DNA from 3 places in the Paenibacillus guangzhouensis genome. Region 2 is predicted to be linked to each of the others. Evidence: riboswitches for the same ligand, from Rfam matches in the RefSeq annotation. Region 2 holds a riboswitch; each other region holds the start of a gene.
What was found. A riboswitch is a leader RNA that binds a small molecule or an ion and turns the genes downstream of it on or off. The one in region 2 is predicted to bind cyclic di-GMP.
Positions count from the first base shown of each region.

Region 1: linked by a shared signal. The riboswitch ahead of GCU39_RS22910 (MucBP domain-containing protein) and the one ahead of GCU39_RS21380 (non-ribosomal peptide synthetase) in region 2 are both predicted to bind cyclic di-GMP.
Region 3: linked by a shared signal. The riboswitch ahead of GCU39_RS27485 (IPT/TIG domain-containing protein) and the one ahead of GCU39_RS21380 (non-ribosomal peptide synthetase) in region 2 are both predicted to bind cyclic di-GMP.

Region 1 covers NZ_CP045293.1:5,095,309-5,105,822, reverse strand. The annotation lists gene GCU39_RS22950 (threonine aldolase family protein) at 1-833, shown strand, start outside; gene GCU39_RS22945 (ATP-binding protein) at 1,080-2,336, shown strand; gene GCU39_RS22940 (CcdC protein domain-containing protein) at 2,466-2,939, shown strand; gene GCU39_RS22935 (hypothetical protein) at 3,104-3,970, shown strand; gene GCU39_RS22930 (DMT family transporter) at 4,065-4,979, shown strand; gene GCU39_RS22925 (helix-turn-helix domain-containing protein) at 4,992-5,804, opposite strand; gene GCU39_RS22920 (SRPBCC family protein) at 5,953-6,411, shown strand; gene GCU39_RS22915 (ABC-F family ATP-binding cassette domain-containing protein) at 6,526-8,076, opposite strand; cyclic di-GMP riboswitch class I at 8,587-8,673, shown strand; gene GCU39_RS22910 (MucBP domain-containing protein) at 8,745-10,514, shown strand, end outside.
Region 2 covers NZ_CP045293.1:4,770,546-4,781,059, forward strand. The annotation lists gene GCU39_RS21370 (methyl-accepting chemotaxis protein) at 1-301, opposite strand, end outside; gene GCU39_RS21375 (hypothetical protein) at 397-741, opposite strand; gene GCU39_RS21380 (non-ribosomal peptide synthetase) at 875-7,699, opposite strand; cyclic di-GMP riboswitch class I at 7,794-7,887, opposite strand; gene GCU39_RS21385 (hypothetical protein) at 8,036-8,740, opposite strand; gene GCU39_RS21390 (ATP-binding cassette domain-containing protein) at 8,728-9,585, opposite strand; gene GCU39_RS21395 (DMT family transporter) at 9,690-10,169, opposite strand; gene GCU39_RS21400 (Crp/Fnr family transcriptional regulator) at 10,191-10,514, opposite strand, start outside.
Region 3 covers NZ_CP045293.1:6,098,106-6,108,619, forward strand. The annotation lists gene secA (preprotein translocase subunit SecA) at 1-2,372, shown strand, start outside; one part of gene prfB (peptide chain release factor 2) at 2,418-2,489, shown strand; one part of gene prfB (peptide chain release factor 2) at 2,491-3,525, shown strand; one part of gene GCU39_RS27480 (IS3 family transposase) at 3,591-4,531, opposite strand; one part of gene GCU39_RS27480 (IS3 family transposase) at 4,531-4,924, opposite strand; cyclic di-GMP riboswitch class I at 5,198-5,284, shown strand; gene GCU39_RS27485 (IPT/TIG domain-containing protein) at 5,350-9,099, shown strand; gene GCU39_RS27490 (YitT family protein) at 9,315-10,205, shown strand; gene argC (N-acetyl-gamma-glutamyl-phosphate reductase) at 10,435-10,514, shown strand, end outside.

The DNA of each region.
Region 1 (10,514 bases), 320 kb from region 2:
AGCGTGGCGTGGCCAAGGTCGCTTATCACCCGCTAGCTCATTTGGAGATCCATGAACAGGATGCTCTCCGGGAGCTTCATCATATCGAACCCGTGCTGCTCGCAGACAAAGACAGCTTGATCCGTCTGAAAGATGTCGAGAATATGCCTGAAGACGTCTCCTGTCTACTGCTTGAACTGCCGCAACGGGAGATTGGCGGTCAATTGCCGTCATACGAAGAGCTTGAAGCGATTTCGCAATATTGCCGGGAGCGGGGCATTAAGCTGCATATGGATGGCGCGCGTCTATTCGAGATTACGCCATATTATGGCCGATCTGCCGCGGAGATTAGTTCGCTCTTCGATAGCGTGTATGTCTCTTTCTACAAAGGAATTGGCGGGATTGCGGGTGCGATTCTAGCGGGTGACGCAGATTTCGTGGAGACCTCGAAAATATGGAAACGAAGACATGGCGGAGACTTGATCAGCCTGTATCCGTACATTCTCACGGCCGATTATTATTTCCAGCAGCGCGTGGATAAGATGCAGCAGTACCATGAAGATGCCAAATCATTAGCGGGGCTCTATAACGACTGCCATCGGATAACGACAAGACCGGTAGAGCCGGTGTCGAACATGTTTCATGTTCATATTGATGTGCCGAAGGAGCAGCTCGAGCCGTTATTGATTCAATGTTACGCAGAGACAGGTATCGGGCTTACGAGTTATCTCGTAGAAGCAGGGGAATCGTCATGCGCTTATGAGGTGAGTGTTGGTGACCGATACGCCTTATTGCCGAAGGAACGGTTGACGGGAGCGTTGCAGTGGCTGGATCAGAAATTGAAGGAATCCTAAGTTAAAAGGTTAAGAAGAAGGACACCGAGCAGGTGTCTTTTTTGCAAAATATAAGTGTTTATAAGCTTCGCGGATAAACTGTTCTTATATTTCTCGAAGATACGCTTATCGTCCGAAAAAGGACGACGAAGTCGTTTTTTCTTGTATCCATTTAAATACATTATTCGACATTTTCTTCTTCTCACGATAGATCATTCATGATATTCTTCTACTAATACCATACTAAATATGAGTTGGAGGCGTTCTATGCTTGACTACTTCAAGGATTTTATTCTGAACATCTTCATCATATTTACCCCGCTCGTCATGTATCCCTATATTTACAAAATGAAAGAAAGAAACCTACTGTACAGTTTCCTGATCTATATCCTCTTTGCGATCGCCATTGTCGCGACGATGTCATTTCCTGTGGTGCTGAATGAGATTATTTATGATTTTCGATCGATTCCGCTTGCCGTAGGCTCGCTATATGGCGGATTGTCGGTCTCAGGTCTATTGTATCTGACGATTGTGGCCTATCGATTTTTGAACGAAAGTCCACATCATTGGATTTATATCTTGTCGTTGATGCTTACTTTCGTGTTAGTCGTTCTGTCACTTCGCATCTTTGATAATATGAAAACGCTTTACAAAATCTTAATCGCTGTCTGCTTAAGTGTCCTGATCAAATTCCTTACGTTAACCGTGTATTTCATAGGGACTGGACAGTTCGAGCTTCTGTTCATCAAGCCATGGACGATTACGCAGACCTATATTGTACAAGCTGTTCTGGTGGGATTCTATGTGTACCTGATCGAGTTCCTGAACAGGTATTTCTATATGCAGGAAGAGGTTATTAAGAGCGAGAAGATGAAGATCATTAGTGATATGGCGGCTTCCGTAGCGCATGAAATTCGGAATCCGCTGACGGCGGTGAGGGGATTCATTCATTTATTCGGCTCAGAAAACGTGGATCGCGAGAAAAAGGCGATGTACCAGCAGATTTGTTTTGAGGAATTGGACCGCACAGAGCATATTATTACAGATTACCTTGCTTTGGCGCAGCCTGATCCTGAGATTACAGAAGAACTGCATGTTCAAGACGAGCTTATGTATTTATCGAATGTACTAACGACGTATGGGAACTATAATCAGATCAAAATTCATGTCATATTTGCGCAAGAGAGACCTTTTTATATTACTGGGGACCGGCATAAGTTCCGACAGGCATTGCTTAACATTGGCAAACATGCAATCGAGGCGATGCAAGAAGGCGGCGTACTGACGCTGCATGTGGGACTGTGGAATGATTATGCGAAGATCAGTATGCGGGATACAGGACAGGGGATGACCGCAGAGCAGATTCGAAGACTCGGAACGCCGTACTATTGTACGAAGGAGAAGGGAACAGGGCTAGAGATGACCGTTGCCTTTAGCATGATTAAGAAGATGAATGGAAAAATTGATATTCGCAGTAAAATGGGCAAAGGGACGGAGTTCATCTTGTTGTTCCCGATTACTTGAGATACATCGTGTCGTGGGATGAGGTGACTTTTGTAACCCTGATCTGATTACATATCTCACTGGCTCTGATCCTTCAAATTCGAGATACTAAGACTATCAAATCTTGAATTCGTGAAGGAGTGGGTTTTAATGAGTCCAATCAATTCCATGTTTATATCGATGATCATATTTTTCTTTATTTTCCGCGGCCTGCAGCGGGGGATGAAATCGCCAATCGCTAAGTCGGGGCTTCCGTTAGTTCTGCCAATTCTCTATATCAGTACATCGATGCTGCAGCTGCTCGACCCGAACTTGCATATTCAGAGTGAACAACTGCTGCTGGCAGCACTGGCTGGGATGGTTTTATCAATTCCGCTGATTCTGACGACGAACTTCGAAGTGCGTGAAGCAGGGAATACTTTTATCAAATGCAACAGAGTAATGTTCGTCCTGCTCATTACGATATTCGCACTCCGGTTCATCGCGATCGCTACCGTGAAGGGGATAGATCCAGGTGCGTTAAGCTTCCTGCTCAACTTCATGACCTTCAGCTATATTGTCTGCTGGAGAGTGGTCTGCTTCATTAAATTCCATAACGTGAGATCGAAATCGATCGTTGCTTAATTGCGGGAAGGGTGCCAAGTGGGCGCCCTTTTCTACGTCTACAGACAGGAAGAAGATCGTTCTCCGGTCGGGGATGAATTCTAGACTGTAGGATATTTTTGGAAAAATAACCATGCGATACACTAATCCCATCAAGTAAAACGGTGTGAGGAGTGTAGTGTAGGATGCAAAAAACAAAGTTTTTTGAAGGCGAAAAAGGGTTGGTATACACGGGATTGCTGGGTTTTCTGCTCGCGATCATCTGTGGGGGATGGACGCTGTTATTCGGAGGCGAGGTGGCACCACATGGGGATGTCTCCAAAGCCTTCTCCTTCAACGCTGCGATCGGCATATTCTTAATCTCAACTGCGGCGTTGATTCCATTCTCAGGGATGCCGCGCGGAGGAAGGGCCACCTTCCGCTGGGCTTACATTCTGCTGGCGCTTTATTCTTATGGTGCAGAGACGATTCAGAACTTCCGCGGCGTAAATCCCAGATTCGAGCTGGACGGCTCGGCTTTTGACCGGATAGTGGGGTTCGGGTTTGCGATTGTAGCGCTGTTGCTCGTATTATTCTACTTGTTTTTTGCCGTATTTTATTTCCGGTCCAGCGTATTGAAGCAGCGGCCTGTGCTTGTGCTGAGTATTCGTTATGCCATGATTGCGGTACTCATTTCATTCGCTGCAGGCATCTGGATTTCTATGAATAACGGTCGATTTGTCGGTGGTAGCGGGAATATTATCTGGCTTCATGGGCTAGGATTCCATGCGCTTCAAGCGTTACCGCTCGTAGCATGGCTTGCAGAGCAGACGCAGTGGAAGGCTTCTGCACGAAGCGGGTTAATTCATATGACAGGCATGGCCTACATTCTCGGGTTGATTGCGCTTGGCTGGCAGACATTCCTCGGACATTCCATTCTTGAATGGTCGCTGTTCCCTATTTTGGCGGGAGGCTGTTTCCTGATCTCTTTGGCTGCAGGGGCGTTTGTACTGAGTGATGCAGCGAAGGCGATCCATGTGAACAAGAAGACAGTGGTCCGTACATTGAAATGAGAAAATGATTGAAATTTCTCCCATTGTCCCTCACACTGCATAGTAGATGAATGTGATCAGTCAATGAATGGATGATGGGGGAGAGCTATCAGGTATGGATAGGAAATGGGTGCATTACGTTGGGCTGGCGCTCGTAGCGGCCATTTGGGGAGCAAATTTCGGCGTATCCAGGCAGGCGATGGAGACGTTCGATCCGATTCTGTTCACGTTTCTTCGGTTCGGGCTGGCTGTGCCATTCTTCTTCCTGCTGCTGAAGGTGACGGAAGGAAGTATCGGCATTCCCGTGAAAGTGGCCATGCAGCTTGCGGTTATTGGTCTTCTCGGGGTAACGGGACTTGAGATTGCGGTCATGTATTCGATCAAATATACGACGCTGGCGAACGCTTCCCTCTTGAATGTGGCGCCTTGGCCGATCTGCGCCGCGTTGTTCGGACCGCTATTTATGAAGGAGCGAATTTCTTCGCGTCTCGTGACCGGCGGCATCGCGGCGATTTTTGGTGTGTGTTTCATCATTCTGGGAGGGGGCGAAGGGTTAGATCTGTCTTCCAGCCACATGATTGGCAACGGCCTGGCGCTTGGGGTGAGTATCTTCGGTGCACTCTATAATCTAGCCTGCATGCCGATCATGAAGCAGTATTCCGCACTCCGGGTGAGCACATGGATGATTCTGTTCGGCGCGATCGGCATGCTCCCGTTCACGTTCGGTTCTTGGGGCAAGGTGGACTGGAGCGCCTTGTCAGCGACACACTATACCGCGATTGGGTATAACGTGCTGATCTGCACGGTCATCGCCTTCGTCGTATGGAATGCGAGTATGTTCAAGGTCGGTGCGGCTCGCGCGAATTTCTTCCGTTATGTAGTACCGGCGTCAGCCGTCACGGCTGGATATCTCTTCTTCGGCGAATCGTTCTCAGGTTGGCAGTTGGCCGGCGCTGTATGCATGGCCACAGGACTGGTCTGGATTAGTCTGGAACGCAAGGAACCCGCGGCACCTAACCTTACTTCTTGAAGTAAGGTTTTTTTATTTTTCTTCGCACTGTACCTTGATGTACTCGTCGGGCGTCTTGCCGATAATGGCGCGAAAATCCTTAATGAAATGGGATTGGTCATAATACCCCAGCTCCACAGACAACTCGGACCAGTCCACACGAGGCTGATGTTCGATCGTCTCGGCGGCATTTTGCAGACGGTAGAGCTGGATCACCCATTTGGGGCTGACGCCGACATATTGGTCGAAGAGACGCTGCAGCGTTCTTTTATTTAGATGGAACCGTTCGCAAATTTCGTCCACCTTTGTGATCTCGCGATCTTCCTGTACGCGGTCGATGATTGCATTAATTAATGTAATTTGGTCGTCCCACCGCGGGAGCTTTGGCCGAATGAACTGCTCTGCGAGTTGGACCATGTCGGACTCCTGGGCTTGCGCAAGTAGCTCGTGCTCTAATTGATGAATATCCACATCGAATACGTCTTGAACGCGCATCGGTTGATTCGCAAGCGTGGAGATGGGCTGCTTGATGAAAGGGTAGAACCCTCCCGGCTTGAACTTAGCCCCGAATACGCAGCCTTTCCCCTCTAAGTAGTGCGCGTATTTCTGCTTCGCAGCACCGAAGATCGCACTTCGATTGGGTTCGATGACGAGATTGACACAGGGGTTCGGCACGACTTCCTGCAGGTAGGGAGCTTGTTCGGTTAGATCCCAGGTGACGATCCAGAAATGCTTGATGAATGCGGCAATTTCACTGGAGGGTTCATGCCTAGACAGTTGAAATTTATGTGCGCCGCGGGATAAATTCAATACGCCCATACTGGGCTTGATCATTTCAGGTTTCATAACATACCGCTCCTTTTCTGCGCATCCATATGCGATGCATCATAATGTCGCGTTTTTACAATACTTGGGCATCGTTGGGATTTATAATCATATTAGCACAGTTGTGCGTTTGGAAGGTATTGCTGAGACTGAAGGAGGAGCCTTGAGTATGAGAGAAATCCCTTTGAAGTACGAATTTTATATCAAAGCAACCCCGGAGCAGGTATGGAATGCCCTATTTGTCCCGGAGAATACGCGTAAATTATTTTTCGGATGTGTGCTCGAGTCTACGTTCGAAATTGGCAGCCGTTATGCCTATATTGGGCCAGGGGCGGAAGGGGATGAGACGGTTCACGTATACGGTGAAGTCCTTACTTATGAGCCTTATAAGACGTTCAGCTGCACAGAACATGCAGGTCCATCCTACCGTGACAATCATGCGGAGTTAGAGTCGAGAATGACGTTCAACTTGGAGACGGTCGGTCAATGTACGAAGTTCACGTTGATCAACGACGAGTGGACAGAGGGACATCCGTCCTACGATAGCACGCAGAATTCATGGTGGATGATATTGAGCAATTTGAAGACGCTCTGCGAGACAGGCGAGACGATGGATTTCGGCTGGTAATCAGTGATAATTGGACAAGCTAGCCTTCGGCGATCATGAAAAAAGAACCTGTGAGGAACCCTTCGATATCGAAGGATTCCTGCAGGTTCTTCTTGTTTTATTTTTCTGAGACAATTACGTCTTGATTGCACCTCGGCACCAATCTTCGACACGCCATACGTGCGTCACCCAATCTTTGTAGAACTCCGGTTCATGGGATACGAGCAGGATTGTGCCCGGATAAGCCTTTAACGCCTCGCGAAAAGCATCCTTCGACCGTACATCCAGATGGTTCGTCGGCTCATCGAGCACAAGCACATTGCTCTCTGTGAGCATCAGCTCGCAGAGGCGTACCTTAGCTTGCTCGCCGCCGCTCAAATGGCGCAGCGGTTGCCGGATATGCTTCTCCGTTAGGCCCGGCATCGCGAGCATCTTGCGAATCTGCTGCTGCGTCAGGTCCGTCCGGAAGGCTAATAGCCGTTCTAGCGGCGTCTGGTCGGAAGCGATGTTCTCCTGTGCGAAATAGGCGGCTTTTACGTTATCCCCGATCTGCAGCGTGCCATTCATTAGCGGCATCAATCCGAGCAAGGTGCGCAGCATTGTCGATTTTCCGATGCCGTTGTGCCCGATGATCGCGATTTTGTCCCCGCGTTTCACTTCCAGATTGACGGGCGCGATGAGCGGTGTCGAGTAGCCGATTTGTATCCCTTTGGCTGTAATGACGTGGGTGACGGGATTCTGGCGTACCTCGAAGCTGAATCGCGGCTGAGGCCCGTTTGTTGGTTTGTCGATACGGTCGATTCGCGCGAGCGCCTTCTCCCGGCTTTTTGCCTGCTTGGCTTTACGGATGCGATTTTTATTGATGAACCCTTCCAGTCTTGTGATCTCTTGCTGCTGCCGATCATAGGTCTGCTGCAATTGCAGTCGGCTTAGTTCATGGCTTTTCAGAAAATGGTTGTAATTGCCCGGATAGCGTCGCAAGGTCTGATGTTCGAGATGATAGATGATCGTCGTGATCTCATTCAGGAAATGTTCATCGTGGGACACGACGATAAAAGCATGCTCATAGCTCTTCAAATATCCTGTCAGCCATGCGATATGCGCGTCGTCCAGATAGTTCGTCGGCTCGTCGAGGAGCAGTACATCCGGCTCTTCGAGCAGCAGCTTGCCGAGCAGGAGCTTCGTCCGTTGGCCGCCGCTAAGCTTGCTGACGTCGCGTTCCAGGCCGAGGTCTAGGATGCCAAGGCCAGCAGCGACCTCTTCCACGCGGCCTTGAAGCTGGTAGAAATCCGACGATTCAAGCTGATGCTGCATCTCGCCATATTGCCTTAGTAGGGCATCGAGCTGATCGCCTGCTTCGGCCATGGACTCGGCGAGTTCGATCATACGCCGCTCGATCGCATACAAATGCGCGAATGCGCTCTGCAGATAGGCTGCGATTGTCATACCGGGCTGCAGGTGGATGTGCTGCTGCAGATAGCCGACCTTGACCTGCGGCATCCAATCGATGCGGCCAGCATCCGGCAAGATCTCGCCTGCGAGCAGACGGAGCAGGGTGGACTTCCCGGCGCCATTACCACCGACGAGACCGACATGCTCTCCGCGCAGCAGGCGGAAGCTGATCTCCCGAAAATTCAATTTATCTCCGTACATATGGGTAACTTCTTCAATACTTAATAAACTCATGGTTGTTCTCTCCTCTTCAATTGAGCTGATGCGGCTGAATCGAGAGAACAGCAGAGTAGGCCCTCTTCTGTTGTGGTATGAACGAAATTATCGTTGTTTTTTCTTGATGATATATACAAAAAAGACAAGGTGAATACACCTTGCCTACGATTATATCGGTTTCGTTTCGTAAGAAAGGGATTGGCTTTTTATCTACTGTTCTTCGATTCGCTTAACGGTAAAAATGGGCAGACTTCTCCCGTGTTAAGGTAAATCTCTTCTAAGAACAGTCGACAAAATTTCCATATCCTTTCCACCTCATGCAATTCATTTTAGTTGTTACTTCTATAGTATATGCAATTTCATTTGGATGAGTCAACCAACAAGAACACCGTTAGTTTAAAATAACTTTAGATTCAATAATTTCAAAATCAATTGACTTTGCGCCTGATCGTGACATATATTAGTCAATGTAAATAGTTCCTTTATCCTACTTAAGACCTACATATGTCCATCTGCAACTACAAGAATTTTATATTTCGGCACACTAATCGAAAGGTTAGGTCGCAAAGCTTCGGAGTCTACGGGTCTTTGACTTATGATCGTCCGGCTGCAGTTAACAGACGTTATTGCAGTCGGACTTTTTGCGTTTCCAAGGAGCTGAGATTATAAATTCATAGGAGGTAGACATGAGACGAGGATTTAGACTTGTAGTCACGTGGTTATTCATCGTGTCCGTATTGACAGGATTCATTCCCGGCACGATACCGGCGAGTTCTGCAGCGGGTTCGAACGATCTCGTATGGCCGAATCCTGGTGCGGTTAATCTGACCAAGAAAGCGGAGCCGACAGGAACCCCAGGGGAATGGAAAGTGACCCTGACGGTAGAAGGGAAGAACATCAAGAGCAGTTCGGACGTGGTGTTGGTCATTGACCGGTCCGGTAGTATGAAAGGTACGCGGATGACCAAAGCGATTGAATCAGCGAAGAGTTTCGTCGATCGATTGCTTGTCAAAGATTCGGCGACAAGAATTGCTGCTGTATCTTTTTCGGGAGACGTAACCAATGTATCGGATTTTAAGGGTGTTGGCGAAAAGGAAGCACTAAAGACTGCAATCGGGAATATTAAGGCTGATGGTGGTACAAATATTCAAGCAGGGATTCATAGTGCAAGTGAACTTCTGAAGAAAAGTACCGCAGAAAATAAAGTCATTGTTCTTTTGAGCGATGGAGAACCAACATACAGCTATAAGGCTTCTAAAGTAGTAGACTATGCATCGCCTGTGGGTAATTCTTTTACTAAAGCACTTCAAGAGTTTAATTATGGGAAAATCATTGGATATGGAAATGATTATTACCTGAATGATTATGAATATTCGATAGGTTCAGGAAAAAATAAATATTGGGTTGATAATAATGGTATTGGCACAGTATCAGAGGCTAAATTAGCACATGATCAAAAATTTGACATTTATTCTATCGGACTAGAAGTAGGGAACAATAGCAATGCGACAAACGTACTGAGATACAGTCAGAATCGCGGTTACTACGCATCTAGCAGCTCTGAATTAGAAAAAGTATTCACGGAATTATCCAGTAAAATTTCTTATGCAGCACAAAAAGCGATTGTAACTGACCCAATGGGCGCGATGTTCGATAAGACCAAAGGACCTGATGTTTCGCAAGGGACAACGAAGTGGGACGCAACTAGCGAGACAATTACTTGGGAAATCGGCAACATTGTCGAAGGCACGCCAGCAACCATGACATACACAGTGAAGTTGGATGCAAGCAAGAATCCGGATCCGAATACATTGTATCCAACCAATGGCAAGACAACGATGAGTTATGATGATGTTAATGGCAAACCAACATCCAAAGATTTCGAAGTACCGAAAGTAAGCTTTGGTAAAGGTTCGATCTTGGTCAAAGGTTATCTCGTCAACGCGGATGGCGCTCCGATTAACGAAGATGGCGTTGCGGTTGAAAGGCCAGATCTTGCAGCGCAATTATATAGCGAACCGTTTAAACAAAACGGCAGTGACGCGCTGGATATTAATAAGAAGTATTCTGTTCCAGCTAAGGATATGGGAGATTATGTTCTGAAAAAGGGCAATAGCCCGCAGGATGTAACACTAACTTATAGCGAGCCTAACCCAATCGTTTGGTTCGGATATGCGAAGGCTCCATATAACTTCAAAGTAGAATACAAAGCCGGAGATGTTGAGCTCGACAAAGCCTTAGAAGAGAAAAAACTACAAGATGAGTCTATAGATGTAAAAGGCAAAGCGTTTGATGGCTATAAGCTGAAGAACGTGACGCTCAGCGCGGATAGCGGATTGACGGTAACGGGCGATCAAGTGACAGGCTCAATGCCGAAGAAAGACGTTACTGTAACATTTAACTACGAGGCTGCTGAGCAGAGTGTAACGGTATTCTATGTTGAACAAGGAACGAAC
Region 2 (10,514 bases):
GAGCCGCTTCCTGTACGACTGATGAGCTCAGGTTCAATTCGTTATGCGACAAATCGCCTTTCGAAATGCGCTTGATTTCTCCTGTGAGAAGCGTCAGATCGCGCTCAACATGACGATTAAGACGCTTGACTACCATAATTGTCGCACCAAAGCTTAAAATGACTAGAACAATTAAACCAATTATGAACGATGTCCAACCCCGCCCGGGGATGAAAAATAGAAACGAGAGAATAGCAGTCAGAATCGGGATCGGCAATGCCGAGATCATCAGCTGCTTGTCTTGTTTGAAATGTAACATCATACACCACCTAAATATCTTTTATTCAAACTAAAATAGCTGGCTAGCTGTAAATCTTTAAAAAAAGCCTGGAGACCAGGCTTTTTTGATTTTGCTGTTTAGTTGTTCAAGTAAGCTTCTGCTTCATCTAGTTTTTCAAACGAAACAACAATATCGCCAAACATGCGTTTCATTTGCATTTTCGATACGGCAGAACCTGTGTAATAAGCCCACTTCGTCAAACCTTTTTGAACGGAGAGTTCTCCAAGCGGCGCCAAAGCCAAAGCGACATCCTGGGTGAACAGTTTACCTTCGCTCAAATCCGTCAAACCTGTGAAGCCAGGTTTTACTTGATCCATCACTTTGCTGTATTCCTGCTTGTACGTCTCTACCTCATCCATCGTGATGCTCTGAACGCGGACAGTAACGCGATTTTTGGCTTGGTCGTAAGAAATTTGGAACATGTCTATTTCCTCCTAAAATGGTTAAATTATCTTATACATTAATTCTATCAAAATATACAAGATGGGAAAAGAGAAATTTGTCGATTCGTGCGATTTGTTGTCAAATAAAGTCGATTCTATGACGATTTCCCTATTATTTCTGTGATAAAAAGCCTACTTCTTTGCAATATCCGATCATTGCATGAACCCGTTCGTCATCCATCTTTTCCCACTCAAAACCGAGCATTCGGAGTACCAATACGCTCTTCTTGACTGTAATCTCGAACATCGTCGCATCATGGTGCTGTTCCAGCCATCCGTAGTGGAGGATAATCTTCTCAATCTCTTCCCTGCAGTCATCCGCCTCATATTTCGCTATCATATAATCGATGAATTGCTCGAACGTACCCGATTTGACATCCCACTCTAACCGACCGTCGGCGAGTAAATGGCTCATACTCTCGCGATGCGGGTTGAACAAATGGAAAACTTCATTTTGAATGGCTTCCGGCTGCATCAACAGCACGACCGCACGGCTGACCGCGTCGACATAAGAGAAATCCGTGTCCGGCTCCATTTCTGGCACCATCCCGAGACGAATAAAGGATCGCATCATCGTGTAGAACGCATTTTCCTCGATATTCTCTTGGAATCTTCCCGTATCGGACTGGAAGACAACGTTCCCGATTCTGTAGATGCTGGACGGTACGCCTGTCTCTCTCGCCTTGATCACTTTCCGTTCCGCTTCATGTTTCGTCTTAGCGTAATAATTCTCGTACTGCTGCCCAAGATCCAGGTCGTATTCGGTGAAATACGCAGCGGATTGATCCGGTATGACGCCCGAGGCGACACCTAATGTCGAAATATGGTGCATCGGCTTAATTCGGTTCAGCTGCGCGAACGCTAATACCCGCTCCGTCGCAACCACATTCTGCTGCTCAAAATCAGAATAATTGCCGTAATGCTTAACTGTTGCCGCCGAATGCACGATCCCGTCTACAATCTCGGAGAGTTCGGTATACTTCGCTTCCGTTAGGCCTAGCCGCTCTTGGGTCAGATCCCCCTTATGCACGCAGATTCTGCTTCGCATCGTCTCATTGATCTGATCGCGGAAATAGAACGCTAACTTGCTGTGCAGACGGTCGGCAGCTTGCTCATCGGTATCTCCGCGGACGATGACATGAACCGTCCAATCCGTATGGACCAGCATATCACGCAGCAAATGGACGCCGAGATAGCCGGTTGCCCCGGTCAACAGCACATGGCGGTAGACGATCTTCTTCGTCAGATCCAATTGGCCGTATTGCTCGTTCTTCTGATGGTACAACGCCTCTTGATCGTCAAAGCGAACCTCTGAAGGCGAGAGATGCACCTTCTTCAATTCCGCGAGCTTCTCCATCAAATGATTCGAGGATGTCTCTCTCACCTTCGTGGACAACTCCGCAATCGTCTGATGCTCGAACACATCATTAATGGCGATCTCGAACTGCTGCTGCAGCCTTGCGACCATCACCGCGGCTTTCAGCGAATGTCCGCCCAATTCGAAGAAGTTATCGTGAATGCCGATCTTCGCGATGCCAAGCAGATCCTGCCATACCTCCGCAATCTTGCGTTCCGCATCGGTCCGAGGCGCCACATATTCGCTGCTTCCCACCGAGATGTTCCCAACTTCCGGTTCAGGCAGGGCTCTCCGATCGATTTTGCCGTTCGGCGTCAGCGGCAGGGCCGGAAGCTGAACAAAGTAAGACGGAATCATATAATCCGGCAGGCTCTTCGCAAGATGGTTCCGCAGCTCTGTCACCGTCTGTTCCGCTTCCACGGCAACATAGGCGCATAGGTATCGGCCTCCGCTGCCGTCTTCTTTGGCTAAGACGAGCGTCTCTTTCACCGCCACATGGTTCAAGAGCGTGTTCTCGATCTCCCCAAGCTCGATCCGGAATCCCCGAATTTTCACTTGATGATCCAATCTGCCCAGGAACTCCAGTGTGCCATCTTCATTCCAACGCGCGAGATCCCCGGTTTTGTACATTCGCCCTTCGCCTGCGTAAGGATCCGGCAGATACCGGTCAGCAGTCATCTGCTCTTGGCCGTAGTAACCTCTTCCGACGCAATCCCCCGCAATGTAGAGCTCTCCAGGCACGCCCGGTGGCTGAACATGCAGTTGATCGTTCAACAGATAAATCCGCGTATTCGTAATCGGTCTGCCGATCGGCGGCAGCTCGGGAATGTCTCCGTTCGGATCAATCGTATGCGCCGTAGCCACATGCGTCTCAGATGGGCCGTAGTGGTTATGCAAATACACTTGATAATGACGCAAATGCTCTCTGAATTTCTCCGGCACGATCAGCTGCTCCCCGGCCGTAATGATATGGCGAACCGAGGTAGGGAATCGATCTGCGTATTCCTTCTCGTTCAAGATGAATTTCAGGAACGATACCGGCATGAATAGAATATTAATGCCCTCATCTTCAATCACTTGCAGCAATCGGCCTACGTCGCGACGCGTATCGTTCGTGACAAGACACAACGTACCTCCGGCAAGCAAGGTCGACCAAATCTCTTGCGAGCAGACGTCGAAGCTAAGCGTCGTGAATTGGAGCACTTTGCCGCTATAGTCCACATTGGTCTCTGTATATTCATAATGGATCAGGTTCACCATGTTCCGATGCTCGATCATGACGCCTTTTGGCTTCCCTGTCGTTCCGGACGTATAGATGACATATAACAGGTTCTCCGCCCTGCTCCGGCTCGGCGGGTTACCTGTGACCTCGCTATATGCGGTTGTTTGATCCAAGTATAGCTCTTCGCCTTCGAAGGTTGTCTTCCCAGCTAGATGCGTCTGCGTCAGCAGCAGTTTCGCCCCGCTGCTCTCGAGCATGTAGTTCACACGATCCTGCGGGTACTCGGGATCGATCGGAACGTAAGCTCCGCCGGCTTTGAGAATGCCGAGAAGTCCGATGATCATCTCGAGCGATCTGTCCGCCATCAGGCCGATGACTTCGTCCGCTTGAACGCCTTTCGCGATCAGCGTACCGGCCAGACGATTCGCCTTCTCGTTCAGCTCCGCATACGTGAGCCGTTCGCTGCAGAATACCAAAGCCGGATGATCCGGTGTCCGAAGCACCTGCTCCTCGAACAATTGCTGGATCGTCGCTTCCCGGCGATACGGCGCCGCCGTGTCGTTCAGCACATCGATCTGATCGTGGATTTCCTTCTCATCCATGAATGCGATTTCCGTCAGCTTGATGTCGCTTGCCGCTACAGCCGCTTCCAGAATGCGAGCATAATGTCTGCTCCAGCGCTCTACCGTCTCATGTTGGAACAGATCCGTACGGTACTGGAAATCGACATGGACCGTCGTGTCCAATTCCGTCACGTCCACCATCAGATCGTATTTGGCAATCGGATCCACGTATGGTGCAGCCGTCACTTCCGCCCCTGCCATCGAAGGAATAGTACGCCCCGTATTCTGCATAACGAATAGCGTATCGAATAGCGGATTCCGCCCTGGAACGCGAGGGTTGTTCAAGTCGCGGAGCATCAGCTCCAGTTCATACTCTTGATGCTCGATGGCGCCGACGACACATGCCTTCACTTCCTGCAAGAATGCGGCGAAAGACTTCTGCTTGTCCGGATAACTGCGGAGAGGCAGCGTATTAACGAACATGCCGATCATTTGCTGCATTTCACTCTCGGTCCGGCAGGCGAACGGCGCGCCCACAATAATATCCTCTTGGCCGCTATAGCGGAATAGCAGCACGTTATAGGCTGCCAACAAAATCATATACAATGTTGTATCGGACTCCGCAGCTAATTTCTTTAATTTCTCCGTCAGTGCTGCACCCAGTTGAACCGAGAGCGTGTTCCCGTTGAAGCTCTGAACATCCGGACGCTTCCGATCGGTAGGCAGCTGCAGAATCGGAATTTCACCCGTCAGCGCGGAGCTCCAGTAATCCTTCAGTGAATGACGCAATGGGGTATTGTCCTGTTGGCCGTACCACACCGCGAAATCTTTGAATTGGACGGCTAATGGAGGAAGCTCCTCTCCGCTGTACAGCTTGCTCCAATCTTCGAAGAACAAATGCAGCGACACGCCGTCAACGGCAATATGATGGAAATCAAGCATCACATAGTGCAAATCATCAGCACAGGTAATTAGCGCCGCCCGCATCAACGGTGCTTCGCTCAATTGGAACGGCTTCACGAATGCGCGCATCATGCCAGCGACTTCGTGTTCATTGGCGGTGAGCATCGACAAACGGAATGGGACTTGCTCCTGGATCGTCTGAACAATCTCCTCGCCTACCCATTGGAAGGAAGTCCGCAGCATGTCATGGCGATGAATCAATTTCTGGAACGTCTGCTCTAGCCGTGCAACGTCTACCTTGCCTTCTATCCGAAGCAGCATCGGCGTATTATAAGCCGTTCCAACGCCTTCCATCTGCTCGATCAAGTACATGCGTCTTTGCGCCGGGTAGACCGGGTAATGAGAAGATACGGGTACAGGCTCGATTGTGGAACGAGCTGCATGGCCAACGGCCTGCTCTGCGATTTTGCGCGCTTGCTCCCGGATCGTCGTATATTGGAATACATCCGCCATGAGCAGACGCACGCCGAACCGCCGTTCGATCTGTCCGCGCAGCGATGCCGCTTGCAGTGAATGGCCGCCGATTTCGAAGAATCGTTCATCCGCGCCAATATTCGGTATCCCTAGAACTCCATGCCAGATCTCGGCAAGCTGTTTTTCCGTCTCATTCTCGAACACCGCTGACTCAGCTTGTACGTGCACACGCTCCGGTTCTGGAAGTGCACGCCGATCCACTTTGCCATTGGCATTGACCGGGAGACTATCCAGGGTTACGAACCGCGGCGGAATCATGTATTCCGGCAGCCGAACAGCGAGGAAATCCGCAAGATCCCGAGGCGTGCATACGGATGATGCAACCACATAGGCGCATAGATAGCTGGCTCCGTTCTGATCCTCGCGTGCGATGACGATACAATCTTTAACCGATTCATGCTGCAGAAGCTGCTGTTCGATTTCTCCGATTTCGATACGGAATCCACGAATTTTGACTTGATGATCGATCCGTCCCATGAACTCAATCGTTCCGTTCGGAAGCCATCTAGCCAGATCCCCAGTACGATACATGCGTTCCCCGTCACGGAACGGATGCGGGACGAACTTCTCCTCCGTCAGCTCCGGCCGGTTCAAGTAGCCTCGAGCGAGCCCTGTGCCGCTAATGCACAGCTCCCCTGCGATACTGATCGGCTGAAGCTTGCCCGCTGCATCCAGAATGAGGACTTCCGTGTTATCAATCGGTTGGCCGATAGAGATGTTATCCGTCCATTCCGTCACTTGGTGCGATGTCGTCACGACCGCGTTCTCCGTCGGGCCGTAGCAATTGTGCAGCTCGTAGCGCGTAGGACGGTACGTCTTCAGTTTATCGCCTCCCGTGACAAGCACACGCAGAGACGTGTTCTCGAGCTCCATGAACTGTTCGCATAGCTGCGTCGGCAGGAACCCAATCGTAATCCCCTGTTGATGGAAATAGGCATTCAACGCCTCGGCGTCAAGCCGAATGTCTTCGGGAACGATATGGAGCGACGCGCCGGTAATCAGGTACGGGAAGATCTCCCAGACGGAAGCATCGAACCCGAAGCCTGCAAATTTGGTGGCGCGGTCATGTTCCGTGACACGGAAATGATGCTGATGCCAGCATGCCAAATTCACGAGCGGTTGATGCTCGACCATGACGCCTTTCGGCGTTCCGGTAGACCCGGACGTGTAGATGATATACGCGAGATCCGTCGGGCTAGACGTCACGGGAACAGGCTCCATTCGCTCACCCGCTAGCAACGCATCGCTCACCACCAGCGTTTCGCCGTCGAACGCAATCTCAGAATGGATGTCTGGCGTCATGAGCAGCAGCTGCGTCCGACTGTCTTCAAGCATAAATCTCGTACGTTCCGCAGGATAGTTCGGGTCGATTGGCAAATAGGCCGCTCCCGCCTTCAGAATCCCTAGAATCGAGACGATCATCTGTTTGGACGGGCCAGACATGATCCCTACGATGTCTCCCCGCTGTACGCCTTTCCCAAGGAGCAAGCGAGCCAGTCGGTTGGACTGTTCATCAAGCTGTCGATACGTAAGCGTCTCTTCCCCGCATGCCACAGCTGTATGCTCCGGCGTCCGGCTCACCTGCGCCTCGAATAACTGATGGATCGTGGCGTCTGCATGAAAGTCTTGTCCCTTACGGTTAAAGGCCTCCAGCATATATTCCTTCTCGTCCGTGTCCATCATTTCAATGGATTCAACCGCAGCCTGCGGTTCTCTGCACCAAGCCGACAAAATATTCTCTAAATGACGGAGCAACCGCTCGACCGTCGCTTGGCCAAATGCGCATTCCCGGTAGAGTGCCTCCACTTCAAGCGATCCGGCTTCGACAGTAAAGCGAAGCGAGATGTCGCTTCCCTGGAGCAAAGCATGACGCGAACGTTCCGTTGACTTCCCGAAACCTACGACCGAGTTGGAAGGCACGACATCTCCCGTCTCTTCCAACATTTCCTGCAGTTGCCCAAACGACATGGCAAACGGCCGTTCTTGATTCATGACGGCTTGGGTCTGCTTCACCAGCGCATCCAAGGATTGCGAAGCAACGATATTCATATGAACGACAATCAACTTGTCCTCATTAGGTAAAAATGCAGCGTATGTAATCTCTTCCGTTCGCAAATAGCGATGAAGGAGCACAGACCAAAACGTGTACAATACTTCGGATACCTCTACGCCCGCCAAATCGCAAGCTTGATGAATGGAGCTTAATGACTGTTTCCGGAATACGCGTCTACGGGTAGACACCTTCTCGCGATCTATCGATTTCGATTCCGGAACAAGAAATGTTTTATTATCCACACCCTTCCATTTGTTATGCCAGTATTCTCTTACGCTGTCCCTATTGGCTAGAATCAAAGACATTCTTCCACTCCTTCGGTCCGTCGAACCCAATTGAGCACAAAAAAACAACTCTACCGAAATCAGGCAAGTTGCTTGGCGAAATCACAAGTATACGTTCGGCAACTGGCTGGCTGATCAACGATGAACCGTTCATGTAGGCCCCTATAGCTTTGCGTCTCCGACTTTCGCCGGATTTGCCTGTTATTTATTTGTGCTCAATAGGTTGCTGAGATTAGTACAATTTACCTATTCTATTTTACTATGTTATTTTCATTTTTCAACTTATTTCACTTTTTTTCAACGCATTTACAAGAAAGATAGATTCACAATTCGCAAGAAATACACATAGCGCAAACCTTACCCTTTCTGGAAATGCAGCTTCCTCTTCCGCATCACGATCAAGAACAGAACGCTGGATACCGCGCCGTACAAGACCACTGCGATTAGAGCCGTCCATTTATTGCCGTCATTGGATAGCACAGAGATTGCTCGGTGGAGAGGCGGCAGTAGAAGCACCAATCGATCGAGTCCATCGGGCAGCTCCTCTGCAACGGACTTGGCGGCGAACGACACTGCGATTACGCATCCTAGAAGCAGAAAGGACAATAACCGAGACTGGAACAGCTTGCGGGTGAACCAACAAGATAAAGCAATGCCCATCCATGCCAGCGCGATGTGAAAAACAAGAGAAACGAGCAGTTCCTCGCCTGTCGGATTCCGGTCGAATTTGTGCAGCAGCGCTGGATATATCACAGCAAACAGCGCAAAAGGAACGGTGAACAGCCAGTTATAGATCAATTTCGCACGATATAATCGAATAATGCCGCCCGCATGCAGCACCGTCACCATCTCCTGATTCGGCGATTCGACATCTATGAACAGATATCCCATCCAAGCTGCGACCGCGAATAGAAGAGCCGAGGTGAACGCATAGCTCTCCATGACCGGATTCGGAACGACGGTATACAAGAAAATGAGGAATAGGAGGTAAGCCATCGATGGAGCTACATACCGATAAGATCGCATCGTGCACGTATGCAAATATTTGATCAAGGCGTACATGCGTGGTCCTCCTTTCGCTTCAGAGATCGAATAATGCCGCCGTTCTGCAACAGCTGCATTAGAAAGCCGCGATGCACCGATTCTGCCAGTTTATATTGATACCCACCGTCCCGCGTCATCCAATCTACACCGGCAAATTGGTTCATCAAAGCGTGATGCGCCGAAGCACGAAGCTCGCAATCCAGCTCATAATACGCCTCTTGAATCAATGGTTCTCCCTTATCCTCTTGCACAAGCCTGCCTTGGCGAATCCAGTAGGTATGTCCCCCTAGCTGTCTGCCTAGATAAGGTTCATGTACGGCCGCGACGATTGCGGTTCCTTGGTCCGCCAAATGCTTCAAAGCCATCACCAAATGATTCATTGATTCCACGTCAAGTCCCGAAAGAGGCTCGTCCAATACGAGGAGGTCCGGCATGCGAAGCATGGCTTGCATAAGATTCACCTTCTGCAGCATCCCTTTCGAAAAATAGACCATCGGCGTCGCCAGCTCCTCTAAACCAAACCGTTCATGCAGCTCGCGAACACGAGCTTTCAGCTTCGCTGCGGGTAATCCCGCAATTTGCCCCATATGGAACAAATATTCGTTCGATGTCATTTTCAGTTTAGGGAGATGGTCGGGCATATATCCAATCACCAGCTGCGAATCGCGAACTGTCCGTACACCGGAAGTCGGGGCAACCAATCCTGCGATGATATTGAGCAACGTACTTTTACCGGACCCGTTATTGCCGCGAAGGATGATCGTCTCGCCACGGTCTATCTTCAATTGCACCGCAGACAAGACGGCATGCTTGCCGTAATACTTGCATAGATCCTGCAAGACAAGCAAAGAAGCTGCGTCCATTGGATCCCCCCCTTCACATTCATATGGTATATATTATACCACATGGAATTTACATCCTCTTTATGAAGCGCAAAAGGCACCATACAGGTGCCTTTTTTTTGGTATTAACCCGAATGTACGAACTTCTGCTGCTTATGCTGCTTCTCCCGCCGACCGTCGAGCTTGAAGACCAGAATACCTGCGACGATGACCAACACCCCGACCAGCTGATTGATTGTAAAGGGAACCTTGTCTAGACCGAACCAGCCTTGCGAATCGCATAGCAGCGCGAAACCAAGCTGGGACGTCATCGCGAGCGAGACTGCATATGTCGGACCTAGACGTTTGATCCCCTGCATCAGACAGGTCACGACACCTACGCCGATCACGCCGCTGAACCAATACCATGACTCCATATACCGAAGATGGAACAACTCCCCGCCTTCGAATAGAAGCCCGATCAGGACAGAGGCAAGACACCCTAATCCTAACACCAGTGTCGTCGTAATCCACGTCCCCGCCTGTTCATTAACTTTATTGTTGAAAATGTTCTGCAGACCGACGAACGATCCCGCGATCCATGCCAGCAATATTCCCAGCAGCATCTCCCTCAACCTCCGCTTCGTTTACTCATAGATATTGTGTCCGGCAAGGCGTCTCAAACCTTCTCGATCAAGAATAAAGATAGCCCCCTTGCTGCGTTCAATCAGACCTTCTGCACAGAACTTCTGGATGACTCGGTTCAAATGCCGATAGCTGGTTCCGATGAGCTTCGCCATATCCTTCAGACTGGATGAGCTCGATGATGGTTGTTCACGAATCAACGAATGATCCCCAGCCGTGGAGACCGACAATAGGTAGCTTGCGAACCGCACTTCGACCGGATATAGCAGATTAAAGCTTAGCGCGTTAGACTTCATGTAGAACTTTTGCGTGATAATATCGAGCAG
Region 3 (10,514 bases), 1.3 Mb from region 2:
CGGAGGAATTTAGAGCACGCTTAGATAAGGATGAGACGCTAGATGACATATTGCCAGAAGCTTTTTGCGTGGTGCGTGAAGCTTCGATTCGGACGTTAGGCAAGCGTCATTATGATGTACAATTACTCGGCGGTATGGTCCTTCATGAAGGTAAGATCGCAGAGATGAAGACCGGGGAAGGGAAGACACTCGTAGGTACCTTGCCGGTATATTTGAATGCCCTTTTAGGAAAAGGCGTTCACGTGGTTACAGTCAATGACTACTTGGCACAGCGGGATAGTGCAGAGATGAGTCAGATTTATAATTTCCTAGGCATGACCGTTGGGGTTAACCTGAACGGATTAAGTCACGAAGATAAGCAAGCCGCTTATGCTTGCGATATTACGTACGGAACGAACAATGAGTTCGGATTTGACTACTTGCGCGACAACATGGTGCTCTATAGCGAGCAAATGGTTCAACGCCCATTATACTTCTGTATTATTGACGAAGTGGACTCGATCCTCGTCGATGAGGCGAGAACACCGCTCATCATCTCAGGACAAGCCGCGAAATCGACGGAGCTGTATTTTGCTGCGGATCGATTTGTTCGTCGTTTAACGGCAGAAGAGGATTATACGGTTGATATTAAAGTGAAATCCGTTGCGTTGACGGATGTCGGTGTTGGAAAGGCAGAGAAAGCATTTGGCGTCGAGAACTTGTTCGATCAGAGCCATGTGACGCTCAACCACCATGTGACACAGGCGCTTAAAGCGAACGTGATCATGCGTCGTGACGTCGACTACGTTGTTCAAGACGGCGAAGTCTTGATCGTCGATGAATTTACGGGCCGGATCATGCAAGGTCGTCGTTACAGCGATGGTCTTCACCAAGCGATTGAAGCGAAGGAAGATCTGGATGTTCAGAATGAGAGCATGACGCTGGCGACAATCACATTCCAGAACTATTTCCGGATGTATCGCAAACTCGCCGGTATGACGGGAACAGCGAAGACAGAGGAAGAAGAATTCAAGAAGATCTATGGTCTTGAAGTTATTCAGATCCCGACCAACCGTCCGAATATTCGTAAGGATATGCCGGATGTCGTCTATAAGACGGAAAAGGGTAAATTTAAAGCGGTTGTCGATGAAATCGTGGAACGCCATAAGAACAAGCAACCGGTGCTTGTCGGTACGATTTCGATCGAGAACTCCGAGCTGCTCTCGGAAATGCTGAAACGCAAAGGCGTACAGCATAAAGTCTTGAACGCGAAATACCATGCGGAAGAGGCGGAGATCATCTCTGGAGCAGGGATCGCGAACTCGGTTACGATCGCTACAAATATGGCTGGTCGTGGTACAGACATTTTGCTCGGTGAAGGTGTCTCCGATTTTGGAGGCCTGCATATTATTGGTACAGAGCGCCATGAGAGCCGTCGGATTGATAACCAGCTTCGCGGTCGTGCGGGACGTCAAGGGGACCCAGGTTCCTCGCAATTCTACTTGTCGATGGAAGATGAGCTCATGAGACGTTTCGGTGCAGAGAATATTTCTGGCATGATGGATCGTCTTGGCTTTGATGAGGAATCGCCGATTGAGAGCCGTCTTATTACACGTGCAGTTGAGTCCGCTCAGAAGCGTGTAGAAGGTAGCAACTTTGATGTTCGTAAAATTGTCCTTCAATATGACGATGTCATGAATCAACAACGTGAGATTATTTATAAACAGCGTCGTGAGATTCTTTTCTCCGATAACATTCGTGAAATCGTGCTAGATATGATTAAGCCGACAATCGAACGTATTGTCGAAGCGCACTGTGCGGAAGATATTCCAGAGAACTGGGAACTTGAAGAAGTGGCAGAATGGGCGAACAACACGCTCCTCGAAGCCGACCAAGTTTCGAGAGACGATATCTGGGGCAAGGAAAAAGAAGAGATCGTAGAATTCATCATGGGTCTTGTTGTAGAGCGATACACAGCACGTGAGGAAATCATGGGCGAAGAGATGATGCGCGAGTTCGAGAAGGTTATCGTGCTTCGTGCAGTTGATAGCAAATGGATGGATCACATCGATGCGATGGATCATCTCCGTCAAGGGATTCACCTACGTGCATACGGCGGTACGGATCCGCTTCGCGAGTATCAATTTGAAGGCTTCGAGATGTTCCATGAGATGATCAGCCAAATCCAACAAGATGTGGCGACATATATCATGAAAGCTCAAGTCGAGCGTAACCAAGAGCGTCAAGCGGTTGTCGAAGAGAGCAAGATCTCGACGAACAGCAGCAGCGAGCCTGCGACGAAGCAGCCGGTTCATAACGAACCGCAAATCGGACGCAACGATCCATGCCCATGCGGCAGCGGTAAGAAATATAAGCAATGCCACGGGAAGTAATCTTCCCGTCTAACGACGAATGTGAAGCCAGATGAGGTGGATGGAATGATCGAACCAAGCGTAAAACAGGATCTACGCGAAATTGCAAAGAGATTATCTGACCTTAGGGGGTCTCTTTGACTTAGATATGAAGCAAGAGATGATTGAGAATTTCGAGGTCAAAATGGCTGCGCCAGACTTCTGGGACGACAACGAGCGTGCCCAAGGCATTATTGCGGAGTTGAACGCGATCAAGTCCTCTGTTGACCAATATCAATCATTGAACCAAGAGTATGAAGATACGACGATGATGTTGGAGCTTGCGGTGGAAGAGCAGGATGAAGCTTTAGCGCAAGAATTGTCTGGTACGGTTGAAGGCCTTATGAGTAAGCTGGAGACATTCGAGCTTCAGCTGCTGCTCAACCAGCCATACGATAAATTCAACGCGATTCTTGAACTGCACCCTGGTGCAGGCGGAACGGAGTCGCAAGACTGGGGCCAAATGCTGCTGCGGATGTATACCCGTTGGGCGGAGAAACGGAACTTCAAAGTCGAAGTGCTCGATTATCTCCCAGGCGATGAAGCGGGAATCAAGAGCGTCACGCTATTGATTAAAGGCTTCAATGCTTACGGCTACCTCAAAGCGGAGAAAGGTGTACATCGTCTAGTGCGGATCTCGCCGTTCGATGCATCCGGTCGTCGCCATACTTCATTCGTATCTTGCGACGTTGTGCCAGAGATTTCGGAAGATGTAGAAGTCGACATTCGGACGGAAGATTTGAAGATCGATACGTACCGTGCGAGCGGTGCGGGTGGTCAGCACATCAATACGACGGATTCCGCGGTACGGATTACGCATATCCCGACGGGCGTCGTCGTTACATGTCAGACGGAGCGTTCACAGATCAAGAACCGTGAGCGGGCGATGACTGTACTTCGTTCCAAGTTATATGAGCGTAAAATTGAAGAGCAACAGAAACAGCTTGACGAAATTCGTGGAGAGCAGTCCGATATCGCTTGGGGAAGCCAAATTCGTTCTTATGTATTCCATCCCTACAGCATGGTCAAAGATCATCGGACATCCGTAGAGACAGGAAATGTCGGCGCGGTGATGGACGGCGATCTGGATGCCTTTATTGATGGGTACCTGCGGAACCAGATTCGGCATGAATAAAGAAAAATGCAAAAAAACCACATCACTATAAACTGTACCCCTTGTAAAGGACATTCTTAAAAAGTCTAGGCAGATTGAAGAAGATGATCTCTGTATTGAACAGGGGTCATCTTTTTTAAATTCCACTGGTATCTGTAGTGATTATAATAAGTCATGTAGTCCTTAATCTCCCGTTTTAATTCGTCCAAAGTCAAACAGGGCTTAATGGAGGCCTGATCTTTAAAATGGCCGAAAAATGATTCCTGAGGTGCATTGTCCCAACAGTTTCCTCGCCTGGACATAGACTGTTTTAGATTCAGCTTCCTCACCATTTTTTTAAAATCCGGATGTGTATAGTGGGACCCCTGGTCAGAATGAATTAAGGCCCCCTTTGCTTTCTTAAACCTTCTGTTTTTCTTAAGCTTAATGAGGGTGTTTGTTACAAGATCCAGCGTGATTCGGTCTGATACATGATAGGCTACGATCTCATTCGTCGAACTGTCTTTGATGGTGGATAGATAGGCTTTCTTGCCTGAAGCGTATAATAAATAGGTGATGTCCGTCAGTAATACCTTACCAGGAATATTCTGCTTAAACTCCCGGTTTAGCAGGTTGGAAACGACCCTGTGCTCTTGGGTAGCCTTCATCATCCTTTTATCGGGATTAGCCTTCCTGAAAGGACACACAATGCCGTACTTCTTCATAACTCTCCTGATGCGTTTCAGATTGTAGACAACCTTAAACTGCCCCTCTAGTGTCATCTTAATAGAACGGGCACCTTTCTTGCGTTTTTTGAAATGATAAGCTTTTAAGATGACCTCTTTTACCTGTTCATCTTGCTGCTCACGTTGACTTCTCTTTTGCTTTGCCACGGAAGACCAGTACCTGTAGTAGCCGCTCCTAGAAACCTCAGCTACTTTACATAAATAGTTGACCATACGATGGAGTTGATATTTCTTGATAATGGTACGAATTAGAATATATTTTTGGTGAGGTGACAGCCTTATTTCTTGCTCTGCCCCCTTTCGATAAAACGAATCTTTTTTAACAACTCGTTCTCCGCTTTTAATAAGTTATTCTGAGCCTCCAACCTGGCATACTTCTCTTCCAAAGTCAGTTCTCTCGTGAGAGGTCTTCCTGATCCTTGGCTTCTCGTATCCTGCAGGCCTAAAAAACCGTTCTCCTGGAAACTCGAACGCCATCTCTTCCCCGAGGATCTGACTCTTTGGATCCCAATAACTGTTACGTCAAAACCAGATTCTTCAAATATTTCTCTCGGTAGTTTGCCTTTGTTATTCTCTGAGATAAACAATTGCTTAAACGCATCTGTATATGTAATTGCCTTTGAAGATACAGACTTCACATAAGGATTGTTAGATAACAGCTTGATTTCTTTATCTGTGAATATTTTCTTGCTCACTTCATTTTTCCATTCCCATCTTTTCTGATATAAACAAAAGTACCCTACCGAGAGACTTTTTTAAAGTGTCTTCTCGATAGGGTACAGTTTACTATGATGTGGTTTTTTTATTTTTTTATTCGAAATCTACTTTCGAATAAAAAACTTGTTGTTCATAGTTATTTTTTACTATTTCACCATTAAGTTTCTGAGCAAAAAGCCGATAATATTACTGAAGTATATTTTACACAATCACGAAGTACCGTTCTTAATGGGACTGAAGAACGAGACAATCGAAAATGTTGGCAAAACTGTAGTGATGCAGTGACGCAAAGCCATGGGTCTTTCAATAGAATGTTGGAAGATTGCCAGGTTCCAATTTGATAGAAAACAATAGCATTTGCTGTTGTTTTTTATATTGTAAAATTTTCTGAAGGGGGATAAGTATGCAATCTTTTTTTAAGAAGGTAAATGTGATGATGGTATTTCTTCTTGTGATCATGATGATACCATATCAAACGACTTCGTATGCGGCAGCAAATGATTATGTATCCGTAACGAAAGTAGTGGATCCAACTGTGATAACAACTGAGCAAGAAGCAGAAGTAAAGCTAAGTATCAAGGGGACACCACCAGTAAATGTGGTCATGCCGAATGACGTTATCTTGATCATTGACAAGTCCGGTAGTATGAGTCCGGATTACAAACCCAACAATGGTGAAGATAAAATGACGGCAGCTAAGAATGCAGCTAAAGGTTTTATCGATTTAATGGATATGACCAAACATCGCGTTGGAGTTATTGACTTTAGTTCTGCAAACATGACCAAATTACTTCCATTAACGACGGATAAGGACAAAGTAAAAAACTATATTGGCTCGATCGAAGCAAATGGTGCAACGGCAACAGGCAATGCAATCGATATGGCTATAAAAGAACTTGAGAATCATCGGCCAGAAGCGCAACCGGTAATCGTTATTATGACTGACGGTGACGCAACCGAACCCCAAGGGACAGCTTATGAATATGCCTTGGAGAAAGCACAGGCTGCTAAGGATGCAGGTATTGTTTTCTATACGATTGCTTTGCTGCAGCCGAAAGAAAATCCCGAAACAAGCGGTCCTAATAAATTGCTGAAAGAAATGGCAACAACGTCCGCTCACCATCATTTCGTACTAGGTTCCGTTGGTTTGAGTGAGATCTACGCGGCAATTGTTAAAGAAATAGGTATGGCGAGCGCTTATAACGTTCAGGTTACTGACATTGTATCACCAGAATTTGAAATCGTCCCTGGCTCGTATGACTCGAATATTCCGAAGCCAACGGTTGCAGGGAATTCGCTAACATGGAACTTCCAAGAGTTGAAGAATAGCGATTTATCCTTTACCTATAAGATTAAACCGAAAGACCCGAACAAGGCAGGTACTTTCCAGGCTTCGACAACTGCTTCGATTATCACGTATAAAGACTATGCTGGGGCAGCACGTCAAAAGGCGATTCCATCAGTTGCTGTACAAGTGAAGCTTTCTGCACCAGTCGTTACTTCGATCGAGCAGAACTTTGGTAAACCTGAAGGTGGAGAGACGGTAACGATTAAGGGTGATAATTTCAGACCAGGTGCTGCAGTAACATTTGGATCGGGTACAGCAACGAATATCAAAGTCATTAGTAAAAATGAAATTACTGCGACAGTTCCAGCAGGTACAGTTGGAACAACAGTAACAGTTACTGTAAAGAATACGGATAATCAGATGGCTACGATACCTTATTCTTATAAGGCGGCTCCTGTTGTGACCTCCATCAAGCCTAATAATGGGCCGTTGGCAGGTGGAACATCTGTCTTGATCGAAGGCAATTATTTTTCTAATGCAATTGAAGTGAAGTTTGGGGACAAAGTTGCACCAATAAAACGTTATACGAATACAAAGCTCATTGAAGTAAACTCTCCAGCAACTACCAATTCAGGCCCTGTAGATGTTGTGTTAACGAACCCAGACGGCACGACTGTTACAGTACCTGGTGGATTTACTTATAATGCGCCGGTTGTCGTGAAACTTACGGTTACTAGCGTCTCCCCTAACATTGGCGAATTAGCGGGTGGAGATGCCGTATATTTTGATGGTACTAAATTTACTACCGAGACAAAAGTATTCTTTGGGGATGCAGAAGCCAAGATACTTACGTTTTATTCCGATAAACGCTTTAATGTGTTGACGCCTACTGGTAAGACACCAGGGGCAGTGGAAGTGAAGCTAGTTAACCCAGATGGAGAGACAGTAATCATCCCAGCTGGTTTTACGTATAAGCCTGCACCGGTCAAGCCTGCTCCAACACTTACAAGTATTACCCCGGATAGTGGATTAATTACTGGCGGAACAAGTGTTAGTATTATGGGAAGTGGATTTTTAGAGGGTGTCAAAGTATACTTTGGAACTAATGAAGCGGCTATTGCTAAATTGAACTCTGGTTCACAGATTACAGTCACGTCACCTGCGGTTGCGGCAGAAGGCCCTGTCAATGTAAAAGTTGTAAACCCGGACGGCCAAGAAGTAATGAAGGAAAACGGGTTTAACTATTTGCCGATTCCACCGATTGTCCCTGCTATTACGAGTATTTCTCCGACCAGCGGCCCATTTGTCGGGGGGACCGTTGTTTATATCAACGGAAAAGATTTTGATAAAGGCATGAAAGTCTATTTTGGTGATAAAGAAGTAGCTATTGGGATGTATTATGGTAGTACGAGAATTCAAGTCACTGCTCCGCCAGCCACAGTAGCAGGTGCAGTGAATGTGAGGGTCGTCAACCCGGACGGTAGAGAAGGAAATGTAGCAGCTGGGTATACCTATGAAGCACCGATTGTCCCGAAGGCACCTTCAATTAAAGCAATTTCACCGGATAATGGACCTCTAGCAGGTAAGACGAGTGTTTACATTGATGGTGCTGATTTTGTAAAAGGGTTGAAGGTATATTTTGGTTCACAAGAAGCTACGGTTATTTCGTTCTACAATAGCGGTAGATTGCTTGTCATGTCACCGACGGCTACCGTTGCAGGTCCTGTTGATGTAGAAATTGTAAATCCAGATGGACTGTCTGCAAAAGCTTCGGCTGGATTTACTTATAATGCACCACCAGCGCCAAAGGCACCGTCCATTACAGCAATTAGTCCGAATAATGGGCCAATCGCTGGAAGTACTAACGTCTATATTGATGGAGCGGATTTTGTTAATGGATTAAAGGTTTATTTTGGTAATAATGAAGCTACTATCCTTTCGTTCTATAATAGCACTAGGATCCTTGTAAGAACGCCATCGTCGCCGACTGAGGGAATCGTGGATGTGAAAATTATTAACCCAGACAATCTATCTGTGGTTGCTGCAGGAGGTTTTACGTACTTTAAACCAGCGCCATTGCCAGTTACTATAACGACAGTAACTCCGGATAGAGGAATTTTAGCCGGTGGAGGTACCATTGATATCAGCGGGACGAACTTCCAAGGACAAGCAAAGGTTCAATTTGGATCGCAACTAGTGCCTATTGACTACTATTATGGAAGCGGCAAGATTCGCGTGAAGGTGCCTGCCTCGGCTACTCCGGGTTCGGTTGATATTACCATAACAAATCCTGATGGCGGAACTGCAACTGCAGTTCAAGCCTATACGTATGAAATAGCGATCCCTGCCATTACTGCGATAACACCGAATCATGGTCCAATGAGTGGCGGAACAGCCGTCTATATTGATGGTAAAAATTTTGATCGCGATCTAGTATTAACGGTTAATGGAAAGCAAGTGGCTGTAACCACTTACTATAATAGTGGACGGATACTTTTCATTACGCAAAGCAGTACGATTAGCGGTTCTGTATCAATTGTTATTACAAATCCATCAACAGGTGAAAAAGCAACTGGTACATTCACATATGATGCACCGCCGCCTGTTCCGGCTCCTGCAATTACAAGGATTACACCAAATTCCGGGCCTCTTGCCGGAAGAACAGTCGTATATATTGATGGAAGCAACTTCGTTAATGGACTTAAAGTATACTTTAACGGTGTAGAAGCTCAAATGTTCTCATTCTATGGAGCGACTAGGTTAGGGATTTTTTCTCCAGCAGCAAGTGCTGCAGGTATTGTTGATGTCAAGATCGTTAATCCAGACGGTCAAGTAACTAATTCTGTTCAGTTCGAGTACAAATAAACTTAAAAGAGCGGCGGCTTCCTCAAAGAGGGCTCGTCGCTCTTTTAATTTCATGGTATGCTAAGATAGTCGATTGCAAAGGTATATTGAAGAATTCGGTGTATCCTCCAGATCGTTAGTGGAAAATATATTTTAACGAGATCAGGATAAGTGGGGTGCAAATCGCTGTTACAATGTAACTGAATATTTCTACAGTTTATGTGGCAGATAATTCTATGAACATAAGTCAAAAAACGAAAAGGAACGAACGGATCGTAAAGCCTTTGCATCCAATATTACTTGGCATTATCGAATTTACGCTTGTCATTATCGGATGCTTCAGTATTGCAGTGAGCTTTAACTTATTCATGCTGGCGCATCAAATCGCTTCCGGCGGCGTGTCGGGGATCTCGATATTGGTACAGCACTTCACGGGGATTCAACCAGCTTATACACAGTGGATCATCAATATCCCGCTATTTATTCTAGGCGTCGTTCTAGTAGGCAAAAATTTCGGTATCAAAGTACTCGTTGGAATTTTCTTTCTTCCATTATTCATTCTGTTGACGAAGGATTGGCCTACACCAACCGATAATGCGCTGCTGGCATCCATTTACGGTGGGCTCGGGGTTGGACTCGGCTTAGGACTCGTGTATCGCGCGAGAGGGTCAACGGGTGGCTTGGATTTGGTCGCACAGCTGATCAACCGATTTACCGGATTGAGTTACCATCTTGCCGTACCTATGCTCGATGGCATCGTCATCTTGTGCGCAGGGATATTCTTGTCGCCGGAGAAGGCGCTGTACGCGCTGATCGGTCTATTTGTAACGAGTAAGACGATCGACGCCATTCAGACCGGGTTCAACGTCTCTAAGGTTGCATTCATCATATCCAATGAAGCAGAGAAGCTGCAGCAGGCGATTCTGAATGATTTGGACCGTGGATTAACCGAGTTGGACGGCCGGGGCGGCTTCACAGGGGAAGAGCGCAAAATCTTAATGGTCGTTCTATCGCAGACCGAAGTCAGCAAATTGAAGGTGTTGGTGAAAATGGTGGACCCATCGGCATTCGTCATTATTAGTGATACAAAGGAAGTCTTGGGCGAAGGCTTCAAACTTCATACGTAGTACATATTTTACCAGAGTCGTAAAATCTGCTCGTGCCTTGTCACGATTGGGTTTTACGGCTTTTTTGTTGCGTCCGAAACCTTCAAAAATAACCGTTGTATAAATATAAATAGGGGTGTATAATGATACGTAATTTCAAATTCGGATATGATTTCAAAGCAAGTCTACTAGATGTATAATGGAAAATATTACACATGACATATAGCGTCACATCGGGGAGGAATGAACCATGAATACAACATTGCGAGCTGCGGTCGTCGGTTCGACTGGCTACGGCGGCGTAGAGCTGATCCGTTTCCTAAGCGGACA